3 regions of the Flavobacterium sp. GSB-24 genome follow, and region 3 is predicted to be linked to each of the others. Evidence: riboswitches for the same ligand, from Rfam matches in the RefSeq annotation. Region 3 holds a riboswitch; each other region holds the start of a gene.
The links. A riboswitch is a leader RNA that binds a small molecule or an ion and turns the genes downstream of it on or off. The one in region 3 is predicted to bind S-adenosylmethionine.
Positions count from the first base shown of each region.

Region 1 (3,284 bases), 1.8 Mb from region 3:
TTTTAAAGTAGAAGATATTATTGAATTTGCTAAAGAAAATGAATTCGAAAACTTGATTGCTGTAGATGCAACAGCCAGTGATGAATTGGTGAAACATTATAATACGCTTATCAAAAACGGATTTAATATTGTGGCTGTCAATAAAAAAGCAAACACACTGCCGATAGACTTGTACAAAGAGCTGCGATCAAATCTTAAAAAGTATGACAAAGAGTTTTTGTATGAAACATCTGTCGATACAGGGATTCCGGTTTTGCAGACTTTAAGAGATTTGTATTATTCGGGAGAAAAAATCACCAAGATTCGAGGAGTATTTTCAGATAATTTGAGTTACGTGTTTAATAGATTTTCTTCTGAAGATGTTTCGTTTTCATCCGTTTTAAAAGATGCAAGTCTTTTGGGATTAATGAAATCAACATTCAAGGAAGATTTATCTGGAAACGACACGGCAAGAAAACTTCTAATATTGGCAAGAGAAGTGGGCAAAGATTTCAATTTCTCAGATATTCAAATACATCCTTTTATTACAGAAAATCATCTGGAACAAAATGGAGTGCTGAATAAAGAAGCAGTTGACAAATCATTTAAAATAGCAAAAATAACACAGTCTGATAACCATGTACTTCGTTATGTGGGCGAATTTGATTTTGAGAAAAATAAGCTGGAAGTCAAATTGATTTCAGAACCTGCACATTCTGCAATTGGACAATTAAAGGGCTCGGATACCATTTTTGAAATTTATACACAATCTTACGCACAGGTTCCAATTGTAATCCAAAGTGCATCGCCGTGCAAACAGGCAATTTCGAGAGGAATTATAACCGATATTTTGAAAGTAGCGGAAAGAATTAGAAATAAAGAGGCCGTTTGGTCTTAAAAACTTCGTAGAAAATAAAAAATATAACTAATGTTCTTTGATAAACTGATTCGTTAAGGAAGTTTAGAAAGCTTTAAAACTGCTTATTGATCAATTTTTTATAGTCTTTTTCTGTAAATTATTTTTGTAAGATGTTTTTCGACGTAAAAAAATCACTTTTTAACGTATTTTGTAATTAAATTCTTGAATTTTATTTGTTTAATAAAAATAATAGTTGCATATTTGTTATACCCAAAAACTACTACAATCAAATGAACTTAAAAGTCAACAAAATGTTTTGCGCCATTTCGGTTATAACCGAGGCTGGGTTGTCTATTGCTTAAAAAATTGTAAGAATACAATATATAGTAAAGCCTCCCAAAACATATTGGGAGGCTTTTTAATTTTACACAAAAATGCAGAATTTAAATAAAATACAATATAAATCACAGATGAATAAATCCTTACAGATGAACAAGATGTTTGCTGTCGCGCTTATTTGCGTGAACGTCTGTTGATACTAAAAGAATAAATGAGTTTAAAAAACTTAACCCTTTTGGTATCTGAAATTCCAAAAGGGTTTTTTTATTCCTGAAAGCGATTTAACATAAACATAAAAAAGAAATAAAGATTATAAAACGCAACTAAACTAAAACTTAATATCATGAGCACATTGAACTACTTAGCAAAAACGATTTCTACTTTGAAAAACAAAAGAACGAAAAGAAATAATCCGCCGCCGCCAGCAAACGAATTGGCTCACCCAAGGTTCGGAATTACTGAAACGGATAAAAATACCGAAAAAATAACACCAAATTCTTTGTTGTTTTTGATGTATTCAAAAGAAAATGAAACGCTTTTTATCTAAATTAAAAAGCATCGCAAAATAGGCTTCGGCCTGCTTAATTTTACTGGGCATTTCTGTTCGGTAAATTTTTGCGTATAATAGTTTTTGCTGCAATATGTTTATGAAATTTAGCAAACAGTTTCGATAAAATTTGTTTGTTAAAGAAATTAGTAGTTAATTTGCACTCGTTAAGTTCAAAAAAGTATTGAAATGTTATAAAGAAAGGACGAGGGATTAGACCCGATGAATCCTTAGCAACCCTTCGTTAATTCGAAGAAGGTGCTGCATTCTACCACGCCCAACGTGGAAAGATAACAACAAGAATTTTTCTAGTTTATACTAGTTTTTTCTTTCTAATATTTCCAGATACAAATCAGATAATACAACAGATTTGAAATTGGAAAATATACCAAACCCTATTAGCATACAAAATTTCACCACAGAAAATGGTGCGCTTTATCATACACTGCCTTTAAGTTTTACTATTGCTGGTCAGCCTTTGCATAGTGCGCCTATTGTTTTGGTAAATCATGCCTTGACAGGAAACGCCCAAGTTACTGGCGAGAATGGCTGGTGGAATAACTTAATTGGCGAAGGTAAAACCATTGATACTGCTGTCTATACCATTTTAGCTTTTGATATTCCAGGAAATGGAAGCAATTCTTTCCTAATCGAAAATTATCTAGATTTTACTGCCAGAGACATTGCCCGAATTTTTATTGAAGGACTAAAAGATTTAAATATTGAAAAGCTTTATGCTATAATTGGAGGCTCAGTTGGAGGCGGAATTGCTTGGGAAATCTTAGCTTTAGAACCAAATATCACAGAACATCTTATCCCAATTGCAAGCGATTGGAAATCGACAGACTGGCTTATTGCCAATTGCTTCCTGCAAGAACAAATTCTCAATAATTCTTCAAAGCCAATCGAAGATGCGAGAATACACGCCATGTTGTGTTATCGTTCGCCAGAATCATTCAAAGAAAAATTTCAGCGTACCATCAATCAAGATCTTTTGATTTTTAATATCGAAAGCTGGCTGGCGCATCACGGAAAAAAATTGCAGCAAAGATTTCAGTTAGCTTCTTATAAATTAATGAATCAGCTGCTTAAAACAATTGATATTACTAGAAATAGTGAAAGTTTTGAAAACTTACTGTCACAATCAAATGCATCAATTCATATAGTAGGAATTAATTCGGATTTGTTTTTTACAGCAAAAGAAAACGTAGAAACCTACGAAGAATTGAAGAAATTTAAAGACAATGTTTTCTACAGCGAAATTGATTCGGTTCACGGACATGACGCTTTTTTAATCGAGTACAAACAATTAGATCATTTACTTGCCGACATTTTTAAGGCAGAAACAATAAAAAAATAAAATGAAAGTATTAAAATTTGGAGGTAAATCATTAGCAAACGGAGAAGGACTTAACAAAGTTGTTTCAATCATTTCGGATAAAGTAAATCAAGGTGAAAAAATTACAGTTGTAGTTTCTGCACGCGGAAACGCAACAGATGAATTAGAATTTATTTTAAGCATTGCTGCTAAAAATGGCAGTTATAAAGAATTATTAGAGA
Region 1 covers NZ_AP027043.1:1,515,712-1,518,995, forward strand. Annotated here, with positions in the region: gene QMG60_RS06830 (aspartate kinase) at 1-877, shown strand, start outside; gene QMG60_RS06835 (hypothetical protein) at 1,521-1,724, shown strand; SAM riboswitch class I at 1,914-2,021, shown strand; gene QMG60_RS06840 (alpha/beta fold hydrolase) at 2,101-3,084, shown strand; gene thrA (bifunctional aspartate kinase/homoserine dehydrogenase I) at 3,086-3,284, shown strand, end outside.
Region 1: it holds a riboswitch for S-adenosylmethionine, as region 3 does, so the genes downstream of both, QMG60_RS06840 (alpha/beta fold hydrolase) here and QMG60_RS21095 (TlpA disulfide reductase family protein) in region 3, are expected to answer to the same signal.

Region 2 (3,284 bases), 1.8 Mb from region 3:
CACAGAAGAAACGAATTTAGAGGAGCTTTAGATTCTGTAGAAAAAGTACAGGAATTAAAATCAGCTGGGAAAATTAAATTAATCACTCCTGCAGAAGTTATCGGAATCAACGGTGCTGAGCATGTTGAGTCATTAGATATCGAAGAAAACGGAGCACACCGTAAAATCGAGTGTGATTATTTCATTCCACTTTTCGGATTAACTCCAAAATTAGGTCCAATTGGAGACTGGGGATTAGAAATCGAAAAAAATGCAATCAAAGTAAACAATGCACTAGATTACCAAACGAATATCCCGGGAATCTTCGCCATTGGAGACGTAAATACATACCCAGGAAAACTAAAACTAATCCTTTGCGGATTCCACGAAGCAACTTTAATGTGTCAAGCTGCTTACGGAATCATCAATCCAGGTAAAAAGTATGTATTAAAATATACAACAGTTTCTGGTGTAGACGGTTTCGACGGAACTCGTAAAGAAGCTCCAAAAGCAGTTGTTAAGGCAATAGTTTAATCGAAAGTGCTGATCCCGTCCCGAAATTTCGGGATCGGGACTAAGGGACTAAGGCGCTAAGGTTTTTATATACAAAGCTCAAACTTTTAGTTTGAGCTTTTTTAATTAATCCCAGAGGGATGAAATATTTATAGAAAAGAATTATTCGTTTGCAAAAGAGCTCCAGCGGAGCGAAATATATGTCGCTTCTCTGGAGCTTTTGTTGAGTTGGTAAATTGTTTTCTATAAATATTGCGCTCCTCTGGAGCTCGATTGTTTAAATTAAAAATCCTAAAAGAAAAACTTAGAACCTTAGCGACTTAGCCTCTCAGAACCTTAGAAAAAAACATTTGCAAATCGAAAGCCTATTTCATACCTTTGCACTGTTCTTAAAATTACTGTTAGTTATCACGAAAGGCGGAGGGATAGACCCAATGAAACCTTAGCAACCCTTTATCATAAAGAAGGTGCTAAATTCTACTTTATACGACATTTTCCAGTATTAAAGATAGATAACACAAATACATAACTCGTATTTCTCAAACTTTTCCTGACAACTTACAATAATTACTGAAACAGATTCTGTATCAGGAGCGAATCATTGGTGCATTTTTGCAGTCAATAGTTCCCGCTGTACACAAATATCTTTTATTCTGAACTCCAGAATAAAAGGATATTTGCTTCCATCGGGGCTAATTAGCATGCAATATTGCACTTTTGGAATTAGTGTGAAAAAAATATCGAAGGTTAAACTTCACAATCATAATAAAAAAACTTAGCATCTTAGAACCTCAGTATCTTAGAAGCTAAAGAAAAAAAGATATGGCAATTACGATACAAGAAGCAATAAAGAAAAATATCCTAATCCTTGACGGAGCAATGGGAACAATGTTGCAGCGCTATAATTTCTCCGAAGAAGATTTTAGAGGAGAGCGTTTCAAAGATTTTCCACATCCATTAAAAGGAAACAACGATTTATTATCCTTAACACAACCACAGGCGATCCGCGATGTGCACGCCGCTTATTTTGAAGCTGGTGCAGATATCGTAGAAACCAATACCTTTTCAGGAACGACAATCGGTATGGCCGATTATCATATGGAAGATTTGGTTTACGAGCTAAACTACGAATCGGCAAAAATCGCAAGACAAGTAGCCGATGAGTTTACCGCAAAAAATCCAGAGAAACCACGTTTTGTAGCTGGTTCAATCGGACCAACAAACCGTACGGCAAGTATGTCACCAGACGTAAACGATCCAGGTTACAGAGCCGTAACGTTCGACGATTTGCGAATTGCTTACAAACAACAAGTTGAAGCTTTAATGGATGGGGGATGCGATTTACTTTTAGTAGAAACGATTTTTGATACCTTAAATGCTAAAGCAGCACTTTTTGCAATCGAAGAAGTAAAAGAAGAACGTAATCTAGATATTCCAATCATGGTTTCAGGAACAATTACGGATGCTTCAGGAAGGACACTTTCTGGACAGACAGTTGAAGCGTTTTTGATTTCAGTTTCGCATATTCCGTTATTGAGTGTAGGATTCAATTGCGCTTTAGGAGCCGATTTGTTGAAACCGTATTTGAAAACATTAGCACATAATACAAGTTTTAATGTTTCGGCACATCCAAATGCAGGATTGCCAAACGCATTCGGACAATACGATGAAACGCCAGAACAAACGCAAGCTTTTATAAAAGAATATTTAGAGGACAATTTGATTAATATCATTGGAGGTTGCTGTGGAACAACTCCAGATCATATTAGATTAATGGCTGAGGTTGCGAAGGATTATAAGCCAAGAGTGGCGCCGGTTATTGCCTAAAGTTTCGCTCCTGCAAGGTTTTTAAAACCTTGTAGGTATTGATTGCAATAACTACTTTCAATTACTACGAGAAAATAATTAATTTATGAATGAAGGAAAATTTGAAATTGAAAGTGCTGAATGTGAGCTTTTTGTGTGTAGTTTTCAATGTATAAATGATTTTAGAATTTCGTTTAGGGAAAAGTTTGAATACATAGTTGCATTTCATGCGACTAATCTGAGTAATCAAGAATTTAAATATATTCAAAAAGAGGGACTCAAGGTAGCTTCAAAAGAATTGCTAGAAAAAAAAGCTAAACACAGATTTATAATAAATGAGACTGAAGAATTATCTAATGAGATTGAGAAAAGTATAAGTGAATGGTTTTCTACGGATAACCCACATGAAAATAAATTTTATACAAAAAATGAAATAAATTTTGGATTGCTAAAAGAAGATTTATTTGAACATTATCATTATTTGTTGTTCGGAGCAGAATCACTTTTACCAGTTGCCGATTATTTAAGGAAAAAATATCGTAAATCATTTAGACGAATATTAGTTGATTCAGGATTACACTATATTATAAAAGTTTTAATTCCTGTTGAAAAAACGAATGACGAATGGATTGATTGTATTTACGATTTCTTTAATGATCAAAATTCGGAAGTTCCTTTAGTTTATAATTACGATTTGCCAAGGGAAAATATTTTGAATATAGAAAAAGTAAATAGACCAATTGACAGACAAAATTTGATTTTAATATAATTTTAAAGAAAAATCGTCTTACGAAACCGAGTTTGCGTGAGGGATAGTAGTGAAAAGCCCACAGCCTGACGAAGGAAGAGCGAGGACTTGTAACAAATAGCCCGGCCCAGAGGGACACGCCCAAATTAATAAACATAAATACCTACTAAGTTTTTAAAACCTTGCAGGAAACAAAAGAGAATAAAAAAAACTCAGAATCTAAGCATCTTAGAATCTT
Region 2 covers NZ_AP027043.1:1,533,839-1,537,122, forward strand. Annotated here, with positions in the region: gene QMG60_RS06910 (NAD(P)/FAD-dependent oxidoreductase) at 1-513, shown strand, start outside; SAM riboswitch class I at 895-1,011, shown strand; gene QMG60_RS06915 (homocysteine S-methyltransferase family protein) at 1,315-2,319, shown strand; gene QMG60_RS06920 (hypothetical protein) at 2,405-3,067, shown strand.
Region 2: it holds a riboswitch for S-adenosylmethionine, as region 3 does, so the genes downstream of both, QMG60_RS06915 (homocysteine S-methyltransferase family protein) here and QMG60_RS21095 (TlpA disulfide reductase family protein) in region 3, are expected to answer to the same signal.

Region 3 (3,284 bases):
ATCTTTTAATTCTAAAGCTAAGGCAGTTCTTATTACTTGTAGAAAGCCTGGCGTTCCGCCATCTTCTCTAACTTCTATGACCTCGCTATAACAATATTTACCCAGCGGATTGGTCCATTTTACATTTCCTCCGCCCGGATTATCTGGGAATTCAGATTTGTATAATTTTTCATTAAAAACCAAAATACCGCATGTTCCTGGTCCGCCAAGAAATTTATGAGGCGAAAAGAAAACAGCATCTAACTGTTGCTCTGGATCTTTTGGATGCATGTTGATTTTAACATAAGGTGCCGAAGCTGCAAAATCTACAAAGCAAAGTCCGCCGTTTTGATGCATGATTTTAGCCAATTCATGATAAGGCGTAATAATTCCAGTAACGTTCGAGCAAGCTGTGAACGAACCAATTTTTAAACTTCTGCCGGCATATTTTTTAATTTCTTCCGAAAGAATTTTAGGGTCGACCAAATTATTTTCATCTGCGGGAAGAATCACAACTTCGGCATTTGTTTCGTACCAAGAAACCTGATTCGAATGATGTTCCATATGTGTGATGAAAACTACTGGTTTATCTGCTTCATTATTGGTTCGCAGTCCCATAATTCTTTGCAGCTTCGATAAAGCAGCAGTCATTCCGGTTCCTGTTGTGATTAAAACATCAGATTCATTTGCATTAACTGATTTTTTAATAATATCTCTGGCATATTGATACGCGTAAGTAGACGTTTTTCCGGTCTGACTTGAAAGCGAATGCGTATTGGCAATCATCGGGCCCATTTTATTAAGCATAATATCTTCGATCGGATTGTATAATCTTCCGCTGGCAACCCAGTCGGCGTAAAGCAGATTCTGCTTTCCATATACCGATTTATAAATATGATTTATACCTACTGTATTTTCTCTAAATTTAGAGAAGTAACATTCTAATTCAATTGGCTGTGTTTCTGTCTCAATAGCATTCATTTCCTGATCATTTTAAATTAACTAAATTTTTTATTGATGAACTTTAATTTTTTGGTGAGTAAAGCATTTTGACTTGACTCTACGTTTTTAAAACGTTCATATTTTTTTCTCTAAAAGCGATTTAAGTGTAGACTGTAATTCTTCGCCTTGAAGATTTTTGGCTACGATTATTCCGTTCGAATCCACTAAATAATTTCCAGGAATCGCTCTTATTCCGTATAATTTCGCAACGGCGCTGTTCCAAAAAAGTAAATCAGAAACGTGCAGCCAGGTTAAATTATCATCCTGAATTCCTTTGATCCAGTTTTCTTTCTTTTTATCCAAAGAGATTCCAACAATATTGAATCCCTTATCGTGAAATTCTTTATAAGCGGCTACGATATTTGGATTTTCTCTTCGGCATGGGCCGCACCACGAAGCCCAAAAATCGACTAAAGTGTAACCTTTTAAATTTTCATAAAAACGGATTGGTTTTCCCTCAGGATCATTGGCAGTAAAATCTGGAGCTTTTTTCCCCACTGCTAATCCGTCCAAAACAAGGGCAAGATCTCTTAGTTCTTTTACGTAAGTAGTACTTTGCTGGGTTTTATCGAGCAAGGCAATATTTTGTCTTATTTGTTCTGGCGATAATCTGTAAGACCAATTTCTGTACAATACATAAGCCGAGACAATAGAATTAGGATTTTCTGTAATGAATTTACTGATTTCTACATCTTTTGATTTTTTGTAAGTTTCAAATAAATCTTGAGAAGCAGAACCTTCGACTACAGAATTACTGTAATATTTCTTCGGACTTAATTTTACTGTAATCGGGCTTTTTTCAAGAAAAATATACAAAGGACTGCTTTCTGTATTCACACTTAAACCATATAGTTCTGGCGTTTTCACTTTAGTTTTGAAACTAAAATTTCCGTCTTTTACTTTTACCGAATCAATTGTGGTAAACATTTTATTATGAAACTTTTGCAGATAAACATAATTGACAACTGTATCTACAACAGTTCCTTTTAGTTGTAAATTATTTTCCTGTGCCTGAGTTTGCGTAAAGCCAAAAAGTAGCGCAAAGCCTAATAGTATTTTTTTCATTTTATTTTGATTTTTAGTTTAAGATTGGACAAAAGAATTCTAGGCCAAAGTCACAAAGGCTTCTAGAAAATGCTGTTTAATAAAAATATTGGGAGAATTTAATGTCTTCACATTCGGAAAAAAGCAAGACTATTTTCTTCGAAAATTAAATTCAAAAGTTCGTAACCTGAGTATAAGATTGATTCGGTTTTCATTTTAATAAAATAAAAGTTTAAAAATATGATCTTATTCAGATTTGGAGGAAATCTTTCTTATCTGTCCACCACAGTGGAAGGATTTAGCACCTTATTCGGTAACAGGTTGCTAAGACGTCAATGGGCCTATTCCCTCGGTCTTTCTGGATAAGTATCATTCAGAAATTTTCTGTGATACAAATATACATACTAATTCTATCAAATTAGTAGTATTTAATAATATTTTTTAAAATTTTATTTTAAGAGTTGCTCAAAACCCTTTAAAACACTCTGAAAAACAATTATTTAATTCTAAAATAAATTTCAATTAATTTTTATTTTTAGAACAGTAATTCCTAATACAATAGCTTTAAATTCTTTACTCCATAAAAAAACTCATTTCGTTTTGAAATGAGTTTTTAACTTTTCTGACCGAATAAATTATTTATTCTTTCTTTTTTTAGCACTTTCCGTCTGCAGTTTAACACTGTCTTTTTGCACTCCTTTTGAAGGCGTGTAGGTAGACCCATCTTGTGCACTTTCTCCTGGCCCGCTTCCTCTGCCGGCTGTACTTAAAGAATCTGTATTACCATTTGCAGATGTTGGCGTTTGAGTAGTTACAATATTGGTTGATGTAGTTGCAGTATCAGAAACTTGTTCTGTATTTGTTGTATCAAGTGGAACACTGGAAGTTTCTATTTGATCGCTGTAGCCGTCATTCTTTTTACAAGAAAACAGCAATCCAATTACAACTACAAAAAGTATGACTTTTAATTTTAATAAAGCTTTCATAATAAACGTTTTAATATTTACAAAAGCTAAGTAACTACTTATAAAGCAGTTTATTTTACAATATTTCTATTGAATTTTATATAACCGCAATTGGTTTGATTAGCAATAAAAAAGCCTGTAAATTTCGATTTACAGGCTTTTAAAACTAAAAAGTAACCAATTTTACTCCCAAAGTAAACCATCTTGAAGGGAGAGGCACCGCTCCTACTTCATAATAAGTGGCATTAAATATATTTTGAGCATCTAAAAAGATTGTAAATTTTTGAATAGTCT
Region 3 covers NZ_AP027043.1:5,000,840-5,004,123, forward strand. Annotated here, with positions in the region: gene QMG60_RS21090 (aminotransferase class V-fold PLP-dependent enzyme) at 1-960, opposite strand, end outside; gene QMG60_RS21095 (TlpA disulfide reductase family protein) at 1,057-2,046, opposite strand; SAM riboswitch class I at 2,295-2,394, opposite strand; gene QMG60_RS21100 (hypothetical protein) at 2,661-3,011, opposite strand; gene QMG60_RS21105 (TonB-dependent receptor) at 3,157-3,284, opposite strand, start outside.